2 regions of the Paenibacillus sp. FSL R5-0766 genome follow, and region 1 is predicted to be linked to the other one. Evidence: riboswitches for the same ligand, from Rfam matches in the RefSeq annotation. Region 1 holds a riboswitch; the other holds the start of a gene.
The links. Region 1 has a riboswitch for cyclic di-AMP ahead of MKY66_RS17465 (3D domain-containing protein). Riboswitches for the same ligand answer to the same signal wherever they lie in the genome.
Positions count from the first base shown of each region.

Region 2: linked by a shared signal. The riboswitch ahead of MKY66_RS00150 (3D domain-containing protein) and the one ahead of MKY66_RS17465 (3D domain-containing protein) in region 1 are both predicted to bind cyclic di-AMP.

Region 1 is NZ_CP150227.1:4,070,835-4,075,542, reverse strand. Features, by position in the region: gene MKY66_RS17475 (ABC transporter substrate-binding protein/permease) at 141-1,604, shown strand; gene MKY66_RS17470 (amino acid ABC transporter ATP-binding protein) at 1,591-2,313, shown strand; cyclic di-AMP (ydaO/yuaA leader) riboswitch at 2,533-2,729, shown strand; gene MKY66_RS17465 (3D domain-containing protein) at 2,732-3,406, shown strand; gene MKY66_RS17460 (polysaccharide deacetylase family protein) at 3,514-4,305, opposite strand; gene MKY66_RS17455 (hypothetical protein) at 4,459-4,708, shown strand, end outside.
Region 2 is NZ_CP150227.1:30,602-35,309, forward strand. Features, by position in the region: gene MKY66_RS00140 (HD domain-containing protein) at 1-1,078, shown strand, start outside; gene MKY66_RS00145 (TatD family hydrolase) at 1,411-2,181, shown strand; cyclic di-AMP (ydaO/yuaA leader) riboswitch at 2,423-2,676, shown strand; gene MKY66_RS00150 (3D domain-containing protein) at 2,950-4,134, shown strand; gene rnmV (ribonuclease M5) at 4,290-4,708, shown strand, end outside.

The DNA.
Region 1 (4,708 bases):
ATCATGTTTGCTTTATTTTTTCAGAAACAAGTCAAGATTTGTAATGTCAAAATGCATTGCATAATCATGCATTGTACTTTATAATGACTCAGTCATCAACATGAGAAGCATACAAAGTATTGTAAGGGGAGAGAACAAGGTTGAAATTGATAAGTCGTTACACTATGATGCTGTTGACCTTTGTTGTTCTGCTGACGACTGCCGTTCCTGTGGCATTTGCAAGTGGGACTTCAGACAATTCAAGCAGTAAAAAGCTGGTGCTCGGTACAAGTGCCGATTTTGCACCCTATGAATTCCATAAAGTGATCGATGGCAAAGATCAAATCGTAGGGTTTGATATTGCCATTGCCAAAGAAATTGCCAAAGACCTTGGCGCTGAGCTTGTCATTGAAGATATGGGCTTCGACGGACTCCTGCCTGCATTGCAGAGTGGCCGTGTGGATCTGGTCATCTCGGGCATGACACCAACCGATGAGCGGAAGCAAAGTATTGATTTTTCCGACACCTATTACAAGTCTAAACAAGTAATCATGGTTCGCAGTGCGGATAAAGACAAATATCCGACGATGGCAGAACTGGAAAATGAAAAAATAGGGGTGCAGAAGGGTTCCATTCAAGAGACAATTGGACAGAATATCCCTGGAGCGAAGCTTACTGCGCTTGATAAAATATCTGATATTGTGTTGCAGTTGCAAACGAATCGTATAAATGCAGCAATCGTTGAAGATACCGTTGCTGCGGGATATCTGGACGATGTGATTGCACTTGCTCCTGCTGTTCCTGATGAAGAACAGGTAGAAGCAGCAATTGGAATCCGTAAAGGTAATACAGAGTTGCTAAGTGCGGTAAATGGAACGCTCGAACGATTGAAAAGTGAAAATAAGATCGAACAAATGGTCACAGACGCCAGTCTCCTGATGGCTGATAAAGTGAACAAATCACAAAATATAATTGAAGTGTTCTGGCAATACAAGAGCTTCTATGCAACAGGTGTAGGATACACGCTCCTGTTATCTGCACTTGGTGTAATATTTGGGGTTATTATCGGACTGATCATCTGTTTGTTCCGTCTGCATGATGTAGCCATTCTGCGTTGGATTGGAACAGCGTATGTCGAAGTCATTCGTGGTACTCCAATGTTAGTGCAATTGATGATAATCTATTACGGATTGGCCTTGACATTTGGTATTAATTTTAGTCCCCTGCAAGCGGGTATTATCACACTTTCCATCAATAGTGGTGCGTATCTGGCAGAGATTTTCCGTGCGGGTATCCAAGGTGTGGATCGTGGTCAGTTGGAGGCAGCTCGTTCCCTAGGTATGGGAAGAGGCGCCGCGATGCGTTATATCATATTGCCACAGGCATTCAAAGCTGTATTACCGGCGATCGGTAATGAATTCATAACCATCATCAAAGAATCCTCCATTATCTCCGTTATCGGTATGGTGGACATTATGTATCAGGCAAGTGTGGTCAAAAACATTACGTACCAAGGCTTGAGTCCATTTTTGATTGCAGCAGCCATCTACTTTGTAATGACGTTCATTTTGTCCAAGCTGCTGGGACGACTGGAAAGGAAGTTGAGTGCAAGTGATAGACGTTAGACAATTACACAAATCTTATGGTAATAACGATGTGCTTAAGGGCATTAACGTGACGATTGGCAAAGGCGAGGTTGTCGTGGTTATCGGTCCTTCCGGTTCAGGTAAAAGTACATTCTTGCGTTGTCTGAACCTCTTGGAACAACCTACATCAGGTGAAATCGATTTTGAAGGTGTGTCAATTACGGACCCCAAGCACAACATTAATGCAACTCGGGAAAAAATGGGCATGGTGTTCCAGCATTTCAACCTGTTCCCACACAAAACCGTACAGCAAAACATCACGATTGCTCCGATTAAAGTGAAGAAACAATCCACGCAGGAAGCGGAGAAAATTGCTGCTGATCTGCTTAACACTGTGGGCTTGTACGATAAAAAAGATACATTCCCGAATCAGCTGTCCGGTGGACAGAAGCAGCGGATCGCCATTGCAAGAGCATTGGCTATGCAGCCGCATGTTATGCTGTTTGACGAGCCTACTTCGGCACTGGACCCCGAGATGGTCGGTGAAGTGCTGGATGTCATGAAACGTCTTGCAGAAGGCGGGATGACCATGGTCATCGTGACACATGAGATGGGTTTTGCACGTGAAGTGGGAGACCGGATCCTGTTCATGGATGGCGGGGTTATTGTAGAAGAGGGAACACCTGATGAGGTATTTGGAGCACCGAAAAATTCACGTACACGTGATTTTCTTGCGAAAGTACTTTAAACGAAGTGATCGAAAATAGCGTTACTGACTTCGAGTCGGTAACGCTATTTTTTATGGATAATAATCATGTTTGCATTCGGAAAAGTAACTATTCTGTTACCAAATATAAAGAAGTCGGTTCGCCAACTTTTCTGAATTATCCAGTATTCTTACATATGCTTACATGCTAAAAACCATTTGGTAAGAATTACTACAAGTTCAGGTTACAAAATTGTGATATATTGAACTCTGCCGAAACTTCCGGACAGGGAGTGCGGGGGATGTAACGATGCAGATTGTGCAGGGGGAAGATCTACAGCACACTGCTTGGGGTGAATTAGGGGTACATAACGTCTCAAATGTAATGAAGAACCTATAGGGTGGGCTCTTCATCCGAATCCGACAACTAACTTCGCAGGCACAATGAGGGAGGAAGACCATGATTAACAAGAAACGTATAGCCAAAACAGCAGTAGCATTAATGACAACAGCAATGCTCATTCAAGCCGTTCCGGCTCACGCCGATTCAGTTCATGTGGCCAAAGAAGGGGATACCTTCTACACCTTATCAAAACAATATGGAGTAGCACTCAACACGTTGGTTAAAGCAAACAACGACATTTCACCTTACAACATTTATGGTGGTTTGAAAATTACGATTCCCGGTAAGGCAAACAATGTAGCAGCCGCTGCGGCGACGGAGAGCAAGACCCAAGCCAAAACGGTTAACACAGCAAGCTTGGACGTTAACGCAGATAACAAAGTGGTTCAGGCCTGGGGTAAAACATTCGATTACAGCAAAGCTGTGAACGTGAAAGCAACGGCATACTCTGCAGATCCGTCTGAAAATGGAGGCTGGGGTGCAGTCGATTATTTCGGAAATGACCTTGAACTGGGTACGATTGCAGTTGATCCAAGTGTAATTCCACTCGGAACCAAAGTACTGGTAACTGGTCACAGCCATCCAGGATTGCCAAAACAGGCTTTTGTAGCCACCGCGCGTGATGTGGGCGGTGCAATCAAGGGTCACCGGATTGATATCTTTATCCCGGGTAGCAAACAGTCCGTAAGCAAATTTGGTTTCCAGGATATCGAGCTGTATATTCTGAAGTAGAAAATAAATTACATCTAACGAATTCAAACAGGGTGTCTGCTAGTCGCTAATTTGCGATTGAACAGCACCCTTTTAATATTCTCATTTATTTTGCTATCACGGTCAGCTTAATCTATGGCCTTTGGCAACCCCAGCATTTCGTCCAAGGTGACGAGTTCATATCCACGCTTTTGCAATTCCTCAATGATTTCAGGCAAAGCCTCAATCGTGCCGTTCAGGTTCGATCCTACACCGCCTCCAGCATGTTGCAGAACGATGGAGCCTGGTTTTACGGCCGACAGGATGTTATCTTTCACCTGTTCCTTTGAAAGTCCTTTCCAGTCCAGAGAGTCTACGTTCCAGTTCACAATGCTATAGTGTTGTTTGGCAGCCCATCTCAGCTGTTCTTCATTAATGTCTCCATAAGGTGGCCGAATCATCTTGGGCGTATATCCCGCCAAACGTCGAATAATATCCCCGGTATGTAAAATTTGTTTGCGAAAAGCATTCATCGACAGCTTACTGAATTCAGGATGATTGTAGCTGTGATTACCAACCATATGCCCTTCCTTAACGATGCGTTTCACCAGATCCGGATGTTTCTCAGCACGACTACCCACGATGAAGAATGTAGCTCTGACATTGTATTTCTTCAATACATCCAGCACTTGTGGAGTAAATCGTGGATCAGGTACATCATCAAAAGTCAGCGCAACCTTCTTGGTTGAAGGACCATTGGTTTTGAACGTATCGGCATATTTTTGACGTAACTGTCCCAATGTCAGTTGTTCTTCTTCCGCAGAATCCGAACCTGATACGGATTCACTTGGCGGGCTTGAAACATCCCGCGATGAAACTGGAGCATGATATCCTCCGAGAAAAATAACGATAACCATCAGCATAATGAGGCGTACGCGCATAATAACGGCCTCCTTTTCCAAAATGACGTTCTCTTTGGTATGCCCGGGGTATCCATAAGTTATGCGTAGTGTGAGAATTTTCATTGCCGATGTAGCTCATGAAAGCCATAATTCCTCCATATATAACATATAGAAAAGGATAGGTGGATGGGTATGAGTACATATGATTTGAAATCTATACGTTTACAGGTGATTGAAGCAGGAGAAGATAAGGTTTTTCTCGTTACCGGAGGAAAGGCGCATATTGGCGCCGCAGCCACATTCTATGTGGATCATGAGCGCGTATGCGGGACCACGGTACATATTCCCGGTCATAAGGAACAAGAACTGTGTGAGCGGCTTGCCCGGAAGGCTGCCCAGCAGCTGAAAGTAACCGTTACGGTGATCATGGGGATTCATTTTG
Region 2 (4,708 bases), 3.0 Mb from region 1:
GATCACACGCAAGATCATCTCTCAATTTGAGAGAAGTCATTATTCGGATTGGCCGAAGGAAGAAAAGATTGTAGCTCTGTGTGCAGCTCTGCTTCATGATCTCGGGCATGGGCCATTCTCTCACTCCATCGAGGAAGCTTTTGACATGAATCACGAAGATTGGACTTGCCGCATTATTACAGGTGATACCGAAGTAGGGGCGATCTTAAGACGGTATGCTCCTGATTTTCCTGAGAAAGTAGCGTCTGTCATTCAAAAAACGTATGAAAAGCCGATTGTGGTGAACTTGGTGACCAGTCCGCTTGATGCAGACCGAATGGATTATTTGCTCAGGGATGCCTATTTTACAGGTGTAAATTACGGCACGATTGACCTTGATCGTATCCTTCGGATGCTGCGTCCTTATCATGGGCGGATTGTAGTCAAGGAGTCAGGCATGCATGCTGTGGAGGATTACCTAATGTCTCGGTATCAGATGTATTGGCAGATTTACTTCCATCCGGTAACTCGTAGTTCTGAAATTATATTGCGGCAAATATTCAAGCGAGCGAAAACACTCCTACAACATGGTTTTCAATTCCGCTTCATGATTGATCCACTCCCTCAACTATTTGAAGGGGAATTATCCGTAGATGAATATTTGCAGTTGGATGAAGCATTAATTCAGACGGCATTTACGCAGTGGCGCAAGGAGGACGATACTGTTCTGAGTGAGTTATGCGAACGTTTTATGGATCGCAAGTTATATAAGTATGTAGAGCTTGAACAGGTCGACTTGACAATGATGGAAGAGATTCGGGAAGCTTTTGTACAGGCTGGCCTCGATCCCGAATATGATCTTGAAATTGATTTTCCTTCGGATAATCCGTATGATGTGTTTCGTCCGGATGAATCCACAGATAAGCAGATTCTTCTACTGGATCGACAGGACAATTTACGTGAGTTGTCAGAAGTATCTGACATTGTCCGTTCCATCAGTGGGCTTCACCGAGGGAAACATCATTTGTATTACCCGCAAAACAAGGTGGATGCGATTATTCACGAATTACCGTCACATATACGCCCCTATTTCTTGTAATCATGTGGGTATAATCCGATGAAGAATTTTGATATCAAAACACTTTCTAAAAGAGCTATTTTTCATGATACAGTAATCTGCTTTAATGGGGAGTATATGTAGATCGACATAATTTTGTAAATGCAAGCAGGCAGAATGAGTACAATCATCAATATATAGATCAGAATATCCGTATATCTTCTGTATATTGTAGTTGTGAAGAAACAAACGTAATGATGTAATACACAGATTACCCAAAATGTTTTATGTATGGTTCATTGAATTATTGAATTTTACAAATTGAATTTACAAAAGAAGATAGTCGTTATTTCGACATGAAGGGAGATACAGACATGATGCTGTTCGACACACATACACATCTGGATGCACCACAATTCGACGAGGACCGCGAGGACATGATTCAGCGTGCTGTGGATGCAGGAGTTGGTCGCATGATCAACATTGGCTTTAACCGGGAGACGATTCCAACCACAATGAAACTCGCTGAAACATATGACTTTATATATGCAGCTGTAGGGTGGCATCCCGTAGATGCGATCACAATGCAGGAGGGCGATTTGGAGCGGATTGCATCTTTATGCAAGCATGAAAAAGTGGTTGCGATCGGTGAGATTGGATTGGATTATCACTGGGATACTTCACCAAAAGAAATACAGCATCGCGTATTACGACAACAAATTGCTTTGGCGCGTGAAGTGAACATGCCAATTGTCATCCATAATCGGGATGCACATGAGGATATCATAAGAATTTTGCGTGAAGAGAAGGCGGGGGAAGTTGGTGGTGTGATGCACTCGTTCTCGGGCAGCTGGGAAACAGCAAAAAGTTGTCTCGATATGGGCTTCCATCTCTCCTTCGGAGGACCGATCACATTCAAAAATGCAAAGCAGCCCAAAGAGGTGCTGGAGAAGGTTCCTATGGACCGGTTTTTCATTGAAACAGATGCTCCATATTTGACACCTCACCCTTATCGTGGGAAGCGAAATGAGACAGCGCATGTACGTCTGGTTGCAGAGGCAGCTGCGGAAATTAAAGGCATTTCGGTGGAGGAAATTGCTGCAATAACAACCAAAAATGCCATGGAACGATTTGGGATTCGTTAAAAAAACGAGCAAATGAGGTGAAAAAGGCAGGTAAGCGGAGGTAATTTGCCCTTTGATCCAAATAAATCAAGAATATTACAATATTTTAACCAAATATTCAGAAAAACGTACTTGATCAACGCTTTACAACATGCATCAAAACAGGATATCATCTTTTCAGTGAATTGTTGTGCGGAAAATTGGACAGATGTTCGGGGGATGAACAAAGGGACACTTTCCGATGAAACAACATTACTTTCATGAATCAGTCTCGCTGAGTCTCCGTTAACGGAGAGCGGGGGAACCAATAGGGCTTAAACATCGGTGTATTTGGCCGATGCGCAACGTTCGCTGACCCAAGAGCAGCGAAGGGAACTGCGAAGCCGTATTTGATTTCTTCTTTGGGTCTCGGGGTGAATTCAAGGGCGTCCGCCATGAGCGGGTGTCCCAAGATAGGGCGGCTCTCTTTCGCCCGAACCCGACAGCTAACCTCGCAAGCGGAAAAAGAGAGGCAACCTCGTGCATGAATTTCCGATATTCAGAATCATTCGGAAGCCACGAAAGAGTTCCTCTTACACTCTTTCTTTGGCTTTTTTGTTTTTGAATAAAAGAAATATTGTCATCATACGGTAGGTATTCAGGAGGATGACATCATGTTGCGAAGATTGATTCATGGTGCAGAACCGGATTATGTTGGTCCAATCTGTGTTCTGTAGAAAATTTGGTATAGTCACGTCAAAGACATCATGCATTACTTTAGACGGCGAGGCTATGAAGGAGGACGGAGAAGTGGGCACATTCCAACCAGAAGAGACCCATGAGTCACGATCATCCAGTAAGTCTTTCGCGTTGCGGTGGAAGCATGAGAACATGCGTCAAATGGCATTGATCGCGATTTTCTCAATTGCGCTTACAATCATGATCTTGTTAGTCGTTTACGGTCAGGCCGGGAAACAAATTTCACTGGTTATTGATGGCAAAGCTCAGGTGGTAGAGACTCGTACAGGAATGCTTCAGGAAATGCTGGAGGAGCAGTCGATCACAGTCAGCCCTCACGATAAGGTATCCATGTCCATGAATGGGGCGATTACAGATGGAGACCGAATCGTTATTGAGCGGGCCGTTCCAGTTAACATTACGGCAGACGGAGACACCAAGACTCTGTATACAACCGATTCATCGGTAGAAGATGCAATTCAAAAATCAGGTATTCAAGTTGAAAGTAATGATAAAGTGTATCCAGCGCTTGGAACTGCGATCAAAGCGGAGATGAAGATCCGTGTAGTGCGCGTAACAAAGCGTACAGTGGATGTAGAGCAACCGATCGCTTACAAAGTCATTAAAACGGCTGACCCTAGCTTGTACAAAGGTGATAACCGTGTCGTTGTGAACGGCAAAGAAGGCACACTTGTACAGCATATCGAAAAGGTATTTCAGGATGGAGAATTGGTCTCCAAAAAAATGGTCGGCAAATCTGTCGCTAATAATCGTGTAGATAAAGTGATCGCTGTCGGCACCAAAGCAAAACCGGTCGTGAAGGAACCTGAGATTCAGACCGTATCGGCTCAAACGTCAACAACCAAAAAGGCTACAACAACGAACTCGAAGAAAACATCTGCCTCGGGCAGCAAAGTGATTACCGTATCCGGGACTTCTTTTAAATACTCCAAAGTACTAAAAAATGTATCCATGACTGCCTACTCTTCCGAAGAGCCTGGCATTGGAACTAAAACAGCTTCCGGTACTCGTGTAACGGAAGGACGCACCATTGCGGTTGATCCCAAAGTCATTCCAATTGGCTGGTGGGTATATATCGAAGGTCTGGGATTCCGTCGTGCGGAAGATACAGGCGGTGCCATTAAAGGCAACAAAATTGATGTGTATTATGACAGTGTGAAGCATGCCCTGAATTTTGGACGTAAGAAAGGCAAGACGGTCTACGTGATCGGTCCGGTGAAGCCGGAAGCGAACTAAAATCGTTTTACTTTGAAATGGGAATGCTATAAAATAGTTGCATGAATGATTCATGCGGAATATGCGGCGGAGGAGTCTGAATTCAGTCTCCCCCGCCGTTTGCCAGAGAAGAGGATATTCCTCTTCTTTTTGCGTTAGAAAGGAAGAAATGGAACATGATAAAAGAAGTTATTGTGGTGGAAGGCCGTGACGATACGGTAGCTATCCGTCGGGCCGTTGAAGCCGATACCATAGAAACAGGTGGATCAGCAATCAACCAACGCATTCTGAAGCGGATTGCGCTTGCTCAGGAGAGACGGGGAGTCATTGTACTGACAGATCCGGATCATGCTGGCGAACGCATTCGTAAAATTATTGCGAACAAGGTGCCAGGCTGCAAACATGCCTTCATTCCGGAAGCCGATGCAACGCGCAAAGGGGACATTGGGGTGGAGAATGCCTCACCAGAGGCGATCCGTCATGCTCTGGCGCGTGTACATACTTCATACGAAGGTGCTCCGAGCCTGATTGATTGGGAGGACCTGATCGCGGCAGGACTTATTGTGCATCCGCAGGCTGCTGCACGTCGCATGGA